DNA from 3 places in the Diaphorobacter sp. B2A2W2 genome. Region 1 is predicted to be linked to each of the others. Evidence: predicted binding sites of a transcription regulator. Region 1 holds the regulator's gene; each other region holds the start of a gene.
The links. Region 1 encodes FNR, which switches genes on or off when oxygen is low (the NO sensors DNR and NnrR bind a similar motif). Its sites were predicted from a motif close to TTGATNNNNATCAA; they were not measured.
Positions count from the first base shown of each region.

Region 2: dsrO (sulfate reduction electron transfer complex DsrMKJOP subunit DsrO) is a predicted target of FNR. The motif match lies at 2,872-2,885, and genes of this name have one in related genera.
Region 3: AC1PPL_RS09625 (cation-translocating P-type ATPase) is a predicted target of FNR. The motif match lies at 3,608-3,621, and genes of this name have one in related genera.

Region 1 covers NZ_JBWZOR010000008.1:84,349-89,630, reverse strand. Annotated here, with positions in the region: gene AC1PPL_RS13825 (sulfite exporter TauE/SafE family protein) at 320-1,039, opposite strand; gene hemN (oxygen-independent coproporphyrinogen III oxidase) at 1,043-2,425, opposite strand; gene fnr (fumarate/nitrate reduction transcriptional regulator Fnr) at 2,597-3,340, shown strand; gene AC1PPL_RS13810 (hypothetical protein) at 3,382-3,669, opposite strand; gene AC1PPL_RS13805 (FixH family protein) at 3,746-4,024, opposite strand; gene ccoG (cytochrome c oxidase accessory protein CcoG) at 4,086-5,282, opposite strand, start outside.
Region 2 covers NZ_JBWZOR010000001.1:644,086-649,367, reverse strand. Annotated here, with positions in the region: gene AC1PPL_RS02985 (molybdopterin dinucleotide binding domain-containing protein) at 1-865, opposite strand, end outside; gene nrfD (NrfD/PsrC family molybdoenzyme membrane anchor subunit) at 966-2,012, opposite strand; gene dsrO (sulfate reduction electron transfer complex DsrMKJOP subunit DsrO) at 2,030-2,812, opposite strand; gene AC1PPL_RS02970 (2'-5' RNA ligase family protein) at 3,228-3,833, shown strand; gene putA (trifunctional transcriptional regulator/proline dehydrogenase/L-glutamate gamma-semialdehyde dehydrogenase) at 3,899-5,282, opposite strand, start outside.
Region 3 covers NZ_JBWZOR010000004.1:211,602-216,883, reverse strand. Annotated here, with positions in the region: gene AC1PPL_RS09630 (FAD-dependent oxidoreductase) at 1-755, shown strand, start outside; gene AC1PPL_RS09625 (cation-translocating P-type ATPase) at 802-3,381, opposite strand; gene AC1PPL_RS09620 (hypothetical protein) at 3,710-4,177, shown strand; gene AC1PPL_RS09615 (hypothetical protein) at 4,214-4,534, opposite strand; gene AC1PPL_RS09610 (FAD:protein FMN transferase) at 4,636-5,282, opposite strand, start outside.

The DNA of each region.
Region 1 (5,282 bases):
GCGCGCAACCCACCCATCTGCAAGGCACAGAGCAGACCTTGGTAGTCGTCGCACCGATGGCAAATATCCTGGCGTGGTTCGGGCGTTTCCCAGTCCTTCGGCAATCACGCCGACACGCAGCGCGCCCTCATACGCACGATGGCGCATCCAGTAAGGCAGCGATGTGTAGCTGGATTTCTCCACGTCGATGAGAACAGACTCGTCACTTCCGCTGGTATAGATCTGACAGCGATACGTCACGCCTGAGCGCCTCGGTTTGCGCCATTCGCTTGCCACGGCATGCTTCGCGGAGTCGCTGTGGTTCCAAAAAACGCTGTTTTCAGGGCACGCACCACGGCGCCGGCTGCCCATGGACAACCTCCATCCACAGCGCCCATGCACCCAGGGAAAAAAGCACGCCACCTGCCAGCCGAGACCCCCACGCCCCACCCTTCACGCCGATCCAAGCGCGAATGCGGCCAAAAGTCCACGGCCCCAGCACCAGCCATACACCGCTTCCTACGCCAAACAGGACCATGCACAAGGCTCCGCGGAGCACGCTTCCGCTGAGAGCGGCAGTCAACAGTGCGGTATACAGAAGGCCGCATGGCAGGAGCGCCCAGGCCACACCCGCGGTCAGGAGCCCGCCAGGCCGAGAGACCAAGGGCTTGACCTTCGCCCAGGCAGCACGCCCCGCCCGCTCAACCCACAAGGGCTGCTGCGCTTGCACCATCATCATCCCGCCCCACGCGAGGATGAGCACATGCATCAGCGTCCAAAGGGGGCGCAATGCCGAGGTGCTTTGCCCCAGCCATGCGAGTTGCTCCATGGCCAGCGCAACCACCGCCCCTGCGGCGCCGTAACCGATCAGGCGCCCCACGTGAAACTGCGCTACCCGTTGGAGGATTCCGCGGCGGGACGCCCATTGAATGGTGTGGGTGGCGTCCGGCGTGCCACCCAGCCCCGTAAGCGCCGCGCAGGGAACAGAACACATCGCCAAACAGTGAGCCCCTCCCATCAGCCCCATCAGGAAGGCCGTCGTGGCCAGCGCCCACAGCATGGGTCAAATAATCCGGGAAAAGCGAGCGCGGTTACGGTCAGCCTGCAGATACTTGTCGAACACCATGGCCACGCCGCGCACGAAATACCATCCCATGGGCGTGACTTCAACGCCCTCATCACTGATTTTCACCAAGCCCTGAGCCGCCATTTCTTGCAGTTGCTGTAATTCCGCATCGAAATAACTGCGGAAATCAATCAGCCAAGACTGTTCCAACGGCTCAAACAGCAATTCACCTTGGCACATCAACGCCATGATGACTGCGCGGCGCACCAAGTCGTCCTTGGTCAACGCCAGCCCGCGCACCACAGGCAAATGCCCCTGGTTAATGCAGTCGTAATACTCGTCCAGCGTTTTCACATTTTGGCTGTAAGTAGCGCCCACGCGCCCGATGGCAGAAACGCCCAGACCAATCAGGTCGCAATCGGGCTGCGTGCTATAGCCTTGGAAATTGCGGTGCAGCCTGCCTTGCCGCTTGGCCACCGCCAGCGCATCGTCAGGCAGCGCAAAATGGTCCATGCCCACGTAGACGTAGCCGGCTTCCTGGAACACATCAAGTGACCGGGCCAGCATGGACACCTTGGCCGAAGCCATGGGCAACTCGGCCGTGATGATGCGTCGCTGCGACTTGAAGCGTTCTGGCAAGTGAGCGTACGCATACAGCGCGATCCGGTCTGGCCGCAGCTCGGCTACCTGCTCCAAGGTGCGATCAAACGACTCCGGTGTCTGTCGCGGCAGCCCGTAGATCAAATCCACGTTCACCGATTCAAACCCGAGCTTCCGAGCCGCATCGACCAACGCGAACACCTTTTCGGCAGGCTGAATGCGGTGCACGGCCTTTTGTACTTCAGGGTCGAAATCCTGCACGCCAAAGCTCAGGCGATTGAAACCCAGCTCCGCCAACAATCCCAGCCGCGCTTCATCCACGGTCCGGGGGTCCACTTCTATGGAGTACTCCCCCCCCGGAACGAGGACGAAACTGCGCCTCAGCATGCCCATCAGTTCGCGCAAACCGTCATCCGTCAGAAAAGTAGGCGTGCCTCCGCCGAAATGCAGCTGGCTCACATGCTGACCCACACCGCAGTGCGCCGTATGCAGGTCGATCTCACGGCTGAGGTAACGCAAGTAGACCTCTGCCCGCTCTGGATGCCGGGTAATGATCTTGTTACACGCGCAGTAATAGCACAGCGATTCACAAAACGGGATGTGGACATAAAGCGACAAAGGCATCGCCTTGGCTACCGAACCCACGCGACGCTGCTGCAGCGCAAGGATGTATTCCCGCTCGCCAAAAGCCTCGACAAAACGATCAGCAGTCGGATAAGAGGTGTAGCGCGGCCCTGGGACGTCAAAGCGACGCAGGAGCTCTGTTGTAACAACGGTCATGACGGGATTCCTTGCACTTTCATATCACTGTGCCGTAGAGTCCCCCATGAGTCCTTGACGTTGATCAAGCGCCCATAAGGTCCTTGTGGCGACAATTTGACTTCGGCTCAAAGTCGTCCAACGGCCTACGGCATTCCATGTCTCCCAGCCGTTCAGAGGTAAGCTCAAGCCATGAACAGGGTTCCCATGCATACGAATCTCCAGACCATCAAAGTTGCCTGCTCAAACTGCAATCTGCGTGAGCTGTGCATGCCCGTGGGTCTGGACGACCAGCAACTCAAGCGCATCGATGACATTGTTGCTGTACGACGCAAGATCAAGCGTGGCGGCACGCTTTTCCGGAACGGTGAACCCTTCACATCCCTTTTTGCCATCCGCACCGGATTCTTCAAGACCTGTGTCGCCACCGAAGACGGTCGCGATCAAGTGACGGGTTTTCAAATGGCGGGCGAGATCATCGGCCTGGATGGCATCGTGAGCGACCGCCACACTTGCGATGCGGTGGCGCTTGAAGACGCCGAAGTATGCGTCATGCCCTTCGACCGTATTGAAGAGTTGTCGCGCGAAGTAACGGCACTACAGCACCATGTGCACAAGATCATGAGCCGCGAGATTGTTCGTGAGCATGGGGTCATGCTGTTGCTGGGGAGTATGCGTGCCGAGGAACGCCTTGCCGCATTCCTGTTGAATCTCGTACAACGCTTGCATGCCCGGGGTTTCTCACAATCCGAATTGGTGCTGCGCATGACACGCGAAGAGATCGGCAGCTACCTGGGATTGAAACTGGAAACCGTCAGCCGCACGTTTTCCAAGTTCGTGGAAGAAGGTATTGTGGAAGTAAAACAGCGCCATGTGCGCATCGTCGATACCGATGCGCTGAAGCGCATTGTCAACAGCCAGCAAGCCTGCCATTAAGCCTCGGTTTTTTGTTCATTCATAACTGATCGGCGGAAAGATCAGGAAACGTATTTGGCGCAATCAGCCGGCCGCGCCCCTTTGGGCACGGGGCAGCGATTCAACTCAAAGGGCGAGAGTGACAACAGCGTCGTCAATGCGCTGGAAGCCATGAGTACGAACCAGAACGTGAAGAAGGCGATGGTATACACACCTTCGCGCGAGAGATGCAGGGGTTGATCAAACCACTGCAGCGCTTCTGGATCCACGAAGGCGAACACTACCATTTCCATGACGCCCGCCATCAAAAAGGCCGGCCACGCGATCCACATCAATCGTTGCATCCACATTCGCCCATCTCCTAGCAAGTGTAGTTGACAGCCTAGCATCTGTTCTCCGGCATGCAAAGAGGACTCGCCCTGCCGGTCAGCGCGGTTGATCCTCCAGCGGAGTAGCTGCATGGTTGCGCCCCTTCATGGCAGGCGTCATGTCGCCCCCAGACTCCTTCAGGGTCTCGTTGATGTTCAAGCCCCGTTGGTAATAGTCTTCCGCGATGACGGGGTCGGGTTTGCTCACGGCCAGCCAGAGGGTCACGAAGCCCGCAATGATGACAATCACCGGCCCCGCGATGACAAGCCAGACATGGCCAAACGTCCACCAAGGCTTTCCGTCGTCGTCCAGTTTCATGGGGGAATTACTCAACATTTATATTAACTCCTCGCTCATTTATGAGCACAGCTTGTTCATTTGTATTCCACGACCGCCTTCAGCGGGGTACGAGGAATACGGATTTCTCTGCCACTTGGGCTTTATCACCCTGCGCTTGAATATCGAAATACACCGTATGCGATCCAGGAGATGCTGAGCCATACGGAATTTGAAGACGGACAACCACCCATCGGGATTCCGCCGGTCCAATGTCAATTGCGGTCTCGGACGCCACTTCCAACCCTTCCATGCCGTGGGCGCTGATGGTGTAGCGCTGCGCCCCCTCCGTAGCGTTCATGATCTGCAGCCGGTAGATATTTTCCAGCTTGCCTCCCGACACGATGCGCGAGAGCGCAGCGCGATCGCGCACGATGTCCACCTTCAACGGGGTGCGTACCACCAAGCTGGCCAGCATGCCGATGCACAACACCACCAGCACCGCTGAATAGAACAACACACGGGGTCGCAGCACGCGTTTGAGCATTTGCGACTGGGTCCAGTGGTTCTTGACGCCGTTCTGCGTTGAGAAGCGAATCAGCCCGCGCGGATACTTCATCTTATCCATCACGGTATTGCAAGCGTCCACGCAGAGACCGCAACCAATGCATTCGTATTGCAGTCCGTTGCGAATATCGATACCCGTTGGGCAGACTTGGACACATAGCGTGCAATCGATGCAGTCACCCAGTCCCGCAGCTTTGTGGTCTACCGTCTTGTTACGGGGCCCGCGAGGCTCGCCGCGCTCGGGATCGTAAGAGACGACCAGCGTGTCCCTGTCGAACATTGCGCTTTGGAAACGCGCATAAGGGCACATGTATTTGCACACCTGCTCGCGCAGGAACCCTGCGTTGCCGTACGTGGCCAACCCATAGAAGATCACCCAGAATATCTGCCACCCTCCTTGCAGGGCCAGCAACTCTCCCCCCAGCTCGCGAATCGGAACGAAATAGCCCACGAAGGTGAAGCCGGTCCAGAATGCGACCGCAATCCAAATGGCTTGCTTGACAGATTTTTTCCAGATCTTCTCAAATGTCCACGGACCATTGTCCAGGCGCATACGGGCACTGCGGTCGCCTTCGACTTTGTGCTCGATCCACATGAACATTTCCGTGTATACGGTCTGGGGACAGGAGAAGCCGCACCACAGGCGTCCCGCCACTGCAGTAAACAGAAAAAGCGACAGCGCGGAAATAATCAGCAAACCCGTCAGATAAATGAAGTCCTGCGGGTAAAGCACCAAACCAAAAATATAGAA
Region 2 (5,282 bases), on a different contig from region 1:
TGCCCAGGGCGGCCGCCGTGCCCACGCGGTAGGTCTGGCCGCAGTAGGCGCCGTGGTTGGCCACGTTCACCGTGCCAAAGGACTGGCGCGCAAAGCGGTTGATGAGCGGCGTGCGGCCTTCGTTGGAGGCGTCGGTCACCAGCAGCTGGTTGGCCTTGGGGCCGTACTCGGGGTTCTCGGGGTCGATCAGCGTTTGCACGTCGCGGATGGCGGCCAGGCCATCCACGTGGCCTTCGCCGAACAGGTCGCCGCCCTCGCAGATTTCCTTGACCAGCTGTTCCAGCGAGATGCTTTTCCACTGGCCGGAGCCGCGCGGGCCCACGCGCTTGAGCGGGGTGAGCACGCGGTGGGCCGCAGTCTGGTGCTCCAGCATGGCCGAGCCGCGCGCGCAGCTGGTGGCGCGGCCCTCCAGGCCGTTGTCGCCGCCCAGCAGGGCGTACACCTCGCGCACGGGCGTCTCCATGGGCGCATGGTGCGTGGTGGCCAGCGGGTGGTAGGGGTTGCCGGCGATGCGGATGATTTTGTTGTGCTCGGTATCCACGCGCACACGCACGCCGCACTGCGTCCAGCAGCCCAGGCAGCTGCTGGGGCTGACCACCTGGCCCGGCTGGGTGGTGAGCTGGCCGGTCACGGGGTCGATGCGGAACTCGGGCGTGAGCGAATTGCCGCGCGTGGCGCTCTTGGTGGCGGTGCCGGACGTGCCGGTCACCAGCCCCTTGGCGCCCTTGGCCACGGTTTCGCCGTAGCCGGCGGCAAAGGCCGCCAGGCCACCGGCCACCGCGCCGCCGCGCAGCAGCAGGCGGCGGCGGTTGGCGTCGGGGTGGGCCTCGGTCTCGGGAGAGGAATGCGGTTTCTTGTCAGTCATGGTCTGTACCTTCAAGGGCAGCGCCAGCGGGTATCACTTCAGTATTGATAGCTGCTCGCGCTTGCTGATATTGCGTTAAAGGCCGATTTGTCTATGAATTTCAGGCGGCAGTGGCCGTGGGTGCCTTGCGGGCCGGGAACAGCTCCAGCGCCCAGCTCGCCAGCCCGACCAGTGCCACGCACAGGCCTGCCACACCCACCATGCCCAGCAGCCCGTCGCCGCCCAGGGGCATGTGGTACAGGTACAGGCCGGCGCCGAACTTGGGCACGCCCTGCACACCCATGAACAGCGCCCAGCGGAAGGCCCAGGCGGCGGCGGCCAGCCCCAGACCCAGCACCAGCGTGTAGCCCTTGGCATGCAGGCGGTGGCGCCCGCGCAGCAGCGCCCCCAGCACGGCGGCGCCACCGACGGCCGAGCCGACCATCGTCAGGCGCCACACGGGGAAGTCGTTCCACAGGCGCAGCGCGGCGTTGAACGAGGGGCTGTCGCCGCCCAAGCCGCTCGCGGCCCAGGCCAGCGCCACCACCAGCAGCGCGCCGGCCAGCGCCAGGCCCATGCCGCGCAGCGTCTGCAGCGCTTCAGCGCCGGGGCGCAGCGTGGCGGGCAGGAAGCGCTCCAGCACGAAGGCCGCGCCCACGGTGGCCAGCCAGCCGGTCAGCGCCAGGTTGACGGGCACCCACAGCGTGTTCCACAGCGGGCGCGAGCGCACCACCATCATCTCGGCGCCGGTATAGACCGAAATGGTGAGCGCAGAGAGCACGAGCAGCGGCGCCAGCAGGCGCATCCAGCCGGTCTTGCCCAGCCACCAGGCGGCGCACATCGCCACGCTGAGCGTGACAAACACGGGCAGCAGCAGCGCGCCGACCGACATCCACGACCAGGGCGTGAAGTGCGCATAGAAGTGCCAGAAGCGCGCGGGCTGGTGCAAGTCGGCCAGCAGCGACACGGGGGCGGCGATGGCGCTGACGGCCAGCGTCAGCACGGCCGCGGGCAGCAGGCGCTGCAGCGTGCCGCCGTCTTTGCCCCAGGCGCACAGCGCGGCCAGGATGGCGGCGCCGGTGGCCACGCCGACCAGAAAGAAGTACTGCACGGCCCAGGGCAGCCAGGCCGCCTCGTAGTGCGGGGTCAGGAGTTCGATGATTTGCATGGTGCGCTCCTTGGGGTTCAGTGGTCGGACAGCAGGCGCACGCTGGCCTGGCCGTCCACGCCGTTGACGAACGCATCGGGCAGGCCGATGTAGTAGACGCGCGGCGAAGTGTTCATGCCGGGCTTGAGCACCTTGAGGTCTTCCTTGTGTTCGGCCATGCGGCGGTTGATCTCGCTGCCCTGGTCGTTCAGGTCGCCGATGACGCGCGCGCCGCCCACGCAGCTTTCCACGCAGGCGGGCAGCAGGCCAGCCTCCAGGCGGTGCTCGCAGAAGGTGCACTTGTCGGCGGTCTGCGTCTCGTGGTTGATGAAGCGCGCGTCGTACGGGCAGGCCTGCACGCAGTAGCCGCAGCCCACGCAGCGCTCGTTGTCCACCAGCACGATGCCGTCGGTGCGCTGGAAGGTGGCCTGCACCGGGCACACGGGCACGCAGGGCGGCTCGTCGCAGTGGTTGCACAGGCGCGGCAGGCTGACCATGGCGGGCGCGCTGCCGTCGTCCTTGTTGATCTCGTACTGCAGCACCGTGGTGCGGAACTGGCCGATGGGCGGCTGGTTCTCCACCGAGCAGCTCACCGTGCAGGCCTGGCAGCCGATGCACTTGCGCAGATCCACCAGCATGCCGAAGCGCTTGCCCTCCATGCCGGGGCGGCGCGGCGGCTGGCCCGGCGCAAAGGGTGTGGCGGCCTGGCTGGCGCCGGCCAGGCCAAAGGCGGTGGCCAGGCCGACGAGTTCTTGCAGGAAGGTGCGCTTGCCGGGTTGCGGCGCGGCGCAGGCGGTGGGGGATGGGGTACTTTTTGACATAAATACTTTGAATATTTACTGCGTAGATGCATTATTCTCCCCGCATCTCGATTATCTGTTTGATTAACGTCAAATGACTTTGTTGATATTCTTATTGGATTATTTTGGTTAAACTTTTTTATTTTATTAATTGAAAATTAATGAAATATTAAATAATCCCGAGCAATTGCGTATGGAATGTGGAGCAGCCGCAAAACGGCCATACGTGCGGGTTCCGGGCCCCGCGGAAAGTCAGCCTTCTGGGCTTGGGATACGAATGCCATCCTGGGTACCAAAATCCGAAAATTGCCGATGAATGGGCGGTGAGGCGATATGCCTCAATTGCCGCCATTCCGATTAAAAATATCGGTTATTGCCCGCGCCGGCGGAGTGCCTGTTACCCACAAAGGCCAGGGGCGGCGCTACAGTGGGACGCATGGACGCTCACCAACTGCCGCTCGCCGGCGTGGAGCCCGATGCGCCACGCCCCAACCACCATCTTTTCTTTGCCGTGCTGCCCGAGCCCCGAGCGGCGCAGGCTGTGGCCGATCTGGCGCAGACGCTGATTGCGCGGCACGACCTGCAGGCGCAGGTACGCGCGCAGCGCCTGCACGCCACGCTGCTGTCGCTGGGGTGGGAGCCTGCGCTGTCGCCGCGGCATCTGCAGTGGGCGCGCGACGCGGCGCAGCAGGTGCGGGCGAGGGCGTTCTCGTTGCGGTTCGATCGGGTGTTGAGCTTTCGCCGCGCGCCGCAGGCCAAGCGGCCCTGCGTGCTCTGCGGCCCCGCCGACGGGCAGCAGGGTTTCATCGCGTTGTACGAGGCGCTGCATACGGCGCTGTGGTCGCAGGTGCGGGGGCTGGACGGCGTGCCCCATGCGCCGCACATCACCCCGCACATGACGCTGTGCTACAGCCGCCAGGCCGTGCCCGAGCAACCCGTGCCGCCGCTGGAATGGACGGTGGGCCGCTTCGTGCTGCTGCACAACCTGCGCGGCTCGCCCGGCCCTTACGAGGTGCTGGGCGAGTGGCCGCTGGCGGATTGATTGCTATTGTTTATATAGCTGTTGGCGCTTGATGGATAAGCGCTGGAGGCCAATTTACTCTGGCATCACGCCATGGTCATCAGGCTGGCATTGCCGCCTGCCGCCGTGGTGTTGATGCTGACCGCGCGCTCCAGCAACAGGCGCAGGGACGCCTGCAGCGCATCGGCGGCGCCGTCCACCGCCGTCACGCCCACGATGGGGCCGGGGCGCAGGGCCACGCGCTGGCATTCCACGCGGCGCGTTTCTGGGCTGCCGCTGTGCAGCACGGCGTCGTAGCCCAGGCCATCGCCGCGCCAGTCGGACACCAGGGCGATGCGCGCCTGCACCTCGCGCGGCAGTGTGGCGCACAGGGCCTGCGCGTCCTGCGGCCAGAGCGCAAGCGCGCCCGCGGCCAGCACCGCGCTCAACTGCAGCAGCAGCGCCTCGTCCGTATCGGCCAGGCACAGCACGCGTTCGCGCGGCAGCAGCCGATAGGTGTTGCGCTCGCCGGTGGGGCCGGGCAGGGTGCAGGCCAGGCCCGCGCAACTGGCCTGCGCCTGGGCCGCGCAGGCCTGTGCCAGCGCTGCGTTGCCTTGCGCCTGGGCCCAGTGCTCCAGCGCCGACAGCGGGGCGAGCAGCGCGGGCTGTGCGCTGGCGTCGGGCACCTGCACGGCCGTCGCCGCCAGCGCGCCGTGCGTGGCGTTGGCCGGGTGGCGCGACAGCAGGCGCAGCAGATACAGCGGGCCGCCTGCCTTGGGGCCCGTTCCCGACAGGCCCTCGCCGCCGAAAGGCTGCACGCCGACCACGGCGCCCACCATGTTGCGGTTCACATAGACGTTGCCGGCCGTGCTGTGGGCCAGCACCTGGGCCACGGTTTCGTCGATGCGGGTGTGCAGGCCCTGGGTGAGGCCGTAGCCCGTGGCGCTGATCTGCGCGAGCAGCGCGTCCAGCTCGCCGCGCTCGTAGCGCACCACGTGCAGCACGGGGCCGAAGACCTCGCGCTCCAGCTCGGTGATGCTGTTCAGCTCGATCAGCGTGGGCGGCACGAAGGTGCCATGCGCCGTGCCCTGCCCACCGGCATGGCTTTGGAACACCGGCCGGCCGCTGGCGCGCAGGCGCTCGATGTGGCGCGCGATCGTGGCGCGCGCCTCCTCGTCGATCACCGGGCCTACGTCCACCGCCAGTTGCGTGGGGTTGCCCATGCGCAGTTCCAGCATGGCGCCGCGCAGCATCTGCAGCAGGCGGTCCGCGCAGTCGCGCTGCACGCACAGCACGCGCAGGGCGGAGCAGCGCTGGCCCGCGCTGTCGAAGGCCGAAGTGAGCACGTCCGCGACCACCTGCTCCAGCAGGGCGGAGGAGTCCACGATCAATGCGTTCTGTCCACCGGTCTCTGCGATCAGCGGAATGGGCCGGCCACTGGCGTCCAGCCGTGCGGCCAGGCTGCGCTGCAGCAGCCGCGCCACCTCGGTG
Region 3 (5,282 bases), on a different contig from region 1:
GCACCGGTGCCAGCGTGCTGCGCATCGCTGAGACGCGCCGCGGCGTGGAGGTGGATGTGTACCTGCATGCCACCGACAGCATGGAGCGCTGGCAGGCGCGCCGCTGCATCGTGGCGCTGCCGGTGTACGTCGCCGCGCGCGTGGTGCAGCCTGCGCCGGACTTCCTTGCCCAGGCCGCGCGCCGCCTGCAGTGGGCGCCGTGGCTGGTGGCCAATATCCATGTGAGCGCGCCGCTGGCCGACCGCGAGGGCGCCGCGCCCGCGTGGGACAACGTGCTCTACGCCGATCCCGTGCCCGGCGGGCTGGGTTACGTGCATGCCGGCCACCAGCGCCTGGACCCGCGCGCCGCCGCCAGCGGCCCCACGGTGCTCACCTACTACCAGGCGCTGGGCGACGTGCCGGGCGCCCGCCAGCAGCTGGCAGAGCAACCCTGGACGCACTGGCGCAGCGCCATCCTGGCGGCCCTGGCCGTACCCCACCCGGACCTGCCCGAGCGCGCCACGCGCATGGAGATCACACGCTACGGCCATGCCATGTCCATCCCCGTACCGGGCACGCAGGCATTTTTAAGCCAAATCGGCCTCTCGCGCTTGTCTGGCAAGCGCTACCAGCTATTAAATGGAGAGCGTGTTCCCGTGCCGCCCACGCCGGGCACGCAGCGCCTGCTGTTCGCGCACGCCGACTGGTCGGGCTACTCGGTGTTCGAAGAAGCCTTCACGCGCGGCCATGCGGCGGGGCTGGCGGTGCGCTGGTAGGCAAAGCACGGAGCGCTGAGCCATCGTTGCTTTGCGCACGCGCGCTTCAGCGGGCGTTCTCTTTGCGGCGGGCGATCCGCCGCAGCCCTTCCAGCCAGACCACGCTCAAGACCAGCACCCCTGCGCCGGCGCCCCAGGCTGCAAGGCCTGCGGGGGCCAGACCCATCAGGTCGCGCAGCGCCGGAATGCCCAGCATCGCCGCCAGCAGCAGCCCCACGGCCGCCGCCATGGGTGCCAGCCAGCGGTTGGCGCGTGCCTGAAGCACCAGCAGCGGCCGCGTTGGGTCACGCTGCGCCTGGATGAGCAGCAGCACGCACACCAGCAGCGTCCCCAGCACCACGGCGCGGCCCTGGGCGGCCTCCCAGCCCTGGGCATGCAGCCAGGCTTGCGCCGCCAGCAGCAGCGCGGCCACGCCCAGGCCTTGTGCCAGGGGCCACAGCAGCGCACGCAGGGCAAAGGGCGAGTCCTGCACCGGGCGGGCAGGGCGTTGCATGGTGTCGGCCTGCTCGGGCTCGGCCTCGAAGACGACGGAGCAGGCCGGGTCGATGAGCAGCTCCAGCAGCACGATGTGCACCGGCAGCAGCAGCGCGGGCCAGTGCAGCAGGGTAGGCACCAGCGCCAGCGCGACGATGGGCACGTGCACGGCGAAGACGAAGCGTGTGGCCTTGCGCACGTTGTCGTCGATGCGCCGCCCCTGGCGGATGGCGGCGACGATGTGCGCAAAGCTGTCTTGCAGCAGCACCAGGGCCGCGGCCTCGCGCGCCACATCGGTGCCGCGCTCGCCCATGGCGATGCCCACGTCGGCGGCCTTGAGCGCGGGGGCGTCGTTCACGCCGTCGCCGGTCATGGCCACCACGGCACCATCGGCGCGCAGGGCCTGCACCAGGCGCAGCTTGTGCGCGGGCTTGAGGCGCGCACACAGGTCGGTGTGGCGCAGGCGCTCGCGCAGCGTGGCGTCGTCCAGCGCTTGCAGCTCATCGCCAGTGAGCACCTGCGGCCGTTCGGACAGGCCCACCTGCCGCGCGATGGCGCGGGCGGTGGCCGGGTGGTCGCCCGTCATCATCACCACGCGCACGCCCGCGCTGCGGCATTGGGCGATGGCCTCGGGCACCTCGGGCCGGGGCGGATCGGCCAGCGCCACGAGGCCGAGAAACTCGAAGTCGAAGTCGTGCTGGCTGCCGGGCCATGCCGGTGGCTCGCCCGGCGAGGCGCCCTCCCTCGTCCACTGCCCGCGAGCCACGCCGAGCACGCGCAGGCCGCGCTCGGCCAGGTCTTCCACCTGCCGGCGCAGCGCCGCACGCCGGTCCGCATCCAGGTGGCACAGGTCGGCCACGGCCTCGGGCGCCCCCTTGGTGGCCAGCAGGTGCCGTTGGGGCGCGCCGGTGGCGTACACGCGGGTCATGGCCAGAATCTCGCCCGACAGGTCGTATGCGAACTCGGGCTCGCGCCCGTCGTGCACATGCTCGGTCCCCTGCAGCCAGGTGAGGCCGAAGTGCTGGATGGCCTTCTCCATCGGGTCGAACGGATCGCCCGGCGTGGCCAGCATGGCCCATTCGACCAGTGGTTGCAGCGCCTCGGGCAGCGTTTGGGCGCCCTCGGCGCGCCATTGCAGCGTGGGCGTGGCCAGCTCGGCCACGGCCATGCGGTTCACCGTCAAGGTGCCGGTCTTGTCCACGGCCAGCACGGTGACCGCGCCCAGGGTCTCCACGGCCGTGATGCGCCGCGTCAGCACCTGCCGCTGGGCGATGCGCCATGCCCCCAGCGCCAAGAACACGGTGAGGATCACCGGGATTTCCTCGGGCAGCAGCGCCATGGCCAGGGCAATGCCCGACAGCAGGCTGTCCAGCAGCGGGCGGCCCGCCCAGCCCCAGCCCAGCAGCACCTGGGCGCCTGCCAGCGCGAGGGCCAGCAGCCCCAGGCTGCGCACCAGCCGGCGCGAGCGCTGCTGCAGCGGCGAGGGCGGCGTCTGCGTGGTCGCCAGGTCTGTGCCGATGCGTCCCACGGCGGTATGCCCCGCCGTGGCATGCACCCGCGCGAGGCCCGTTCCGCGGGTGACCACGGTGCTGGCGAACACACGGTCGCTATCGGTGTCAGCCTGCAGGGTGGACGCGCTTTCGCTGGCGCGGGGGTGCTTGGCGGCGGGTACGGACTCGCCCGTGAGCAGGGATTCATCCACTTCCAGCTGGCCGCTGAGCAACTGGGCATCGGCGGCGACCCGGTCGCCTTCGCGCAGCACCAGCAGATCGCCACACACCACATCCCGTCCCGCAATGCGCAGTTGCGCTCCATCCCGCAGCACGAGGGCGCGGGGTGCGGAGAGGTCGCGCAGCGACTCCAGCGCGCGCTGGGTACGGCGCTCCTGCACCAGCGTGATGCCGATGACCACGAAGACGAAGCTGAGCAGGAACAGCGCCTCGCCTTTGTCGCCCAGTGCCAGATAGACGCCGCCCGCCGCCAGCAGCATGAGGAACATGGGCTCGGTGAGCACCTCGCGCACGATGGCGAACGTCGACTTGGGGGCGTTGCCGGGTAACTGGTTCGGTCCGTCGCGTGCCAGGCGTTCGGCGGCTTCGGCACTGCTCAGGCCCTGCAGGCCGTGGCGATGTGAGGAGGACTGTTCTGCCATGCAAGAGCGCGCCAGAAGTACAAGGGATGGCGGCAGTGTAGGTGCTTGCGCCGGGGAAATGGGTGTGAACTTTGGATCGCCGGCCCCTGTGTGGCACGGGGCAAAGAGTGTGCCGTGATCACTGGCGCCCCCCATCAATCGATCGGGTTGGGTCACGGCGATCTTTCGCCTCGTGAGCCGGTGTTGCAATGGGCCGAGGCGGGGGAATGGCCCATGGGCCCATTCCTTGGCAAAAATCAAGATTCGGATTCCATGCATGCTGCCAGGCCGGAGCGCGCGAGGCCGCGGTGTATAACCCCAGCGCCAGTCTTTGCGCCATTCCTGATCTATGCAAGTGAGCAGTTCCCCTCCTTTTTTTGAACATCAGCATGAGCGCCTGGAGGCGCAGCTGCACGCCCATCTGCTGGATGTCGTGGGTGCGGATTTCGATAGCGCGCTGCAGCGCTTGCAGCGCTGGCGCGCCGACCTGGCCCAGCACATCGAGATCGAAAATACGCGGCTACTGCCCCATGTGCCGCCGGGTGCCCGTTGGGCCGCGCGGGTGTACCTGGTGGAGCACGACCGTATCGCGCTGCTGGCCGACGAGTACCTGCTGAAGGTGCGGGCGATGGCGCAGCAGGCGCCGCAGGGCGAGCAGGCCCGCCGCGCTGCGGTGCTGGGGCTGCTGGATGCGGCGCATGCGCTGCGGCATGTGCTGGAGCATCACCATGAGCGCGAGCACCAGGCGCTGGCGCATGAATTGCCCGAAAGCCTGCAGGCTGCGGCGTGGAATGGCGTGGAGCCCGGCGGTGCATAAGCGGCCCCGTGGGTTCCAGCTCCTTGCCTCGTCCCGTCAGACCTCCGTCTGCGCCGCGGCCACCCAGCGCAGGCCCCTGCCGCGGCTGAAGTAGTAGTCGCCCTGGGGGCTGATGACGACGGCGCGGCAGGCGGCAGGGTCCGAAAAATACTGCCACCCGTGGGCGCGCTCCTGGGCGCTTGCATTGTTGGAGATGGCCTGCATGCCCTGGCCTGCGTTGTCGTCGCAGCGCGTGACCATGGCGCGCTCACGCGGGTGGCGGCGGTCCTGGTGGTGGTCGCGGTCCCTGGCAAATGCGGGGGCTCCGAGGGCGGCCACCAGCATTCCGATCGCGGCGAGAGAGAAGGTGGTGCGCATGATGAACTCCTTTGTGCCGGTGATTGCAGCCGAAAGTGACTGTGCCTGCAGTCTGCGCGGGAGGCGGTGAATCAGTGCTGAACGCTGGATTCACCTGCCGTTCATGCCCCGCTCGCCGGTGCGCCCGAGCCGAACCGGCCCAGCCCCAGCGTGACCAGTCCATTGCCGCGCCTCAGCATCCACAGCGCCTCCAACCCCATGCGCTGGGCCAGCGCCAGCCCTTCGCCAGGGCCGGCCACCAGCAGCGCGGTGGCCCAGGCGTCGGCGTGCATGCACTGGCGTGCCAACACCGTGACAGAGGCGACTTCGTTGCGCACGGGGGCGCCACGGCGCGTGTCCATGGTGTGCGCCAAGCGCGCGTCGCCTACCTGGAGATAGTGCCGGTAGTCGCCCGACGTCGCCACAGCCAGGTCCTGCAGTTCGACCACGCTGTGCACGGCGCGGCGGCCGGTCTCGGGGCTTTCCACCGCGACGGCCCAGGGTTGGCCATCGGCCTGGCCGCCCACGGCGCGCAGCTCGCCGTCCAGCGCCACCAGGGCGTGCGGTACGCCGTTCTGCCGCAGCACGTCGGCCATGCGGTCCACGGCGTAGCCCTTGGCGATCCCGCACAGGTCCAGGTGCACGGGTGCGTGCTTGCGGGCGCGCAGCATGCCGCTGTCCAGCTCTAGCGCCTCGTTCGTGGGGGTGCGCGCGACAGGTGCCGCGCTGGTGGCTGTGCGGATCGCCTCGGCGTCGGGAGCGTCGCGCA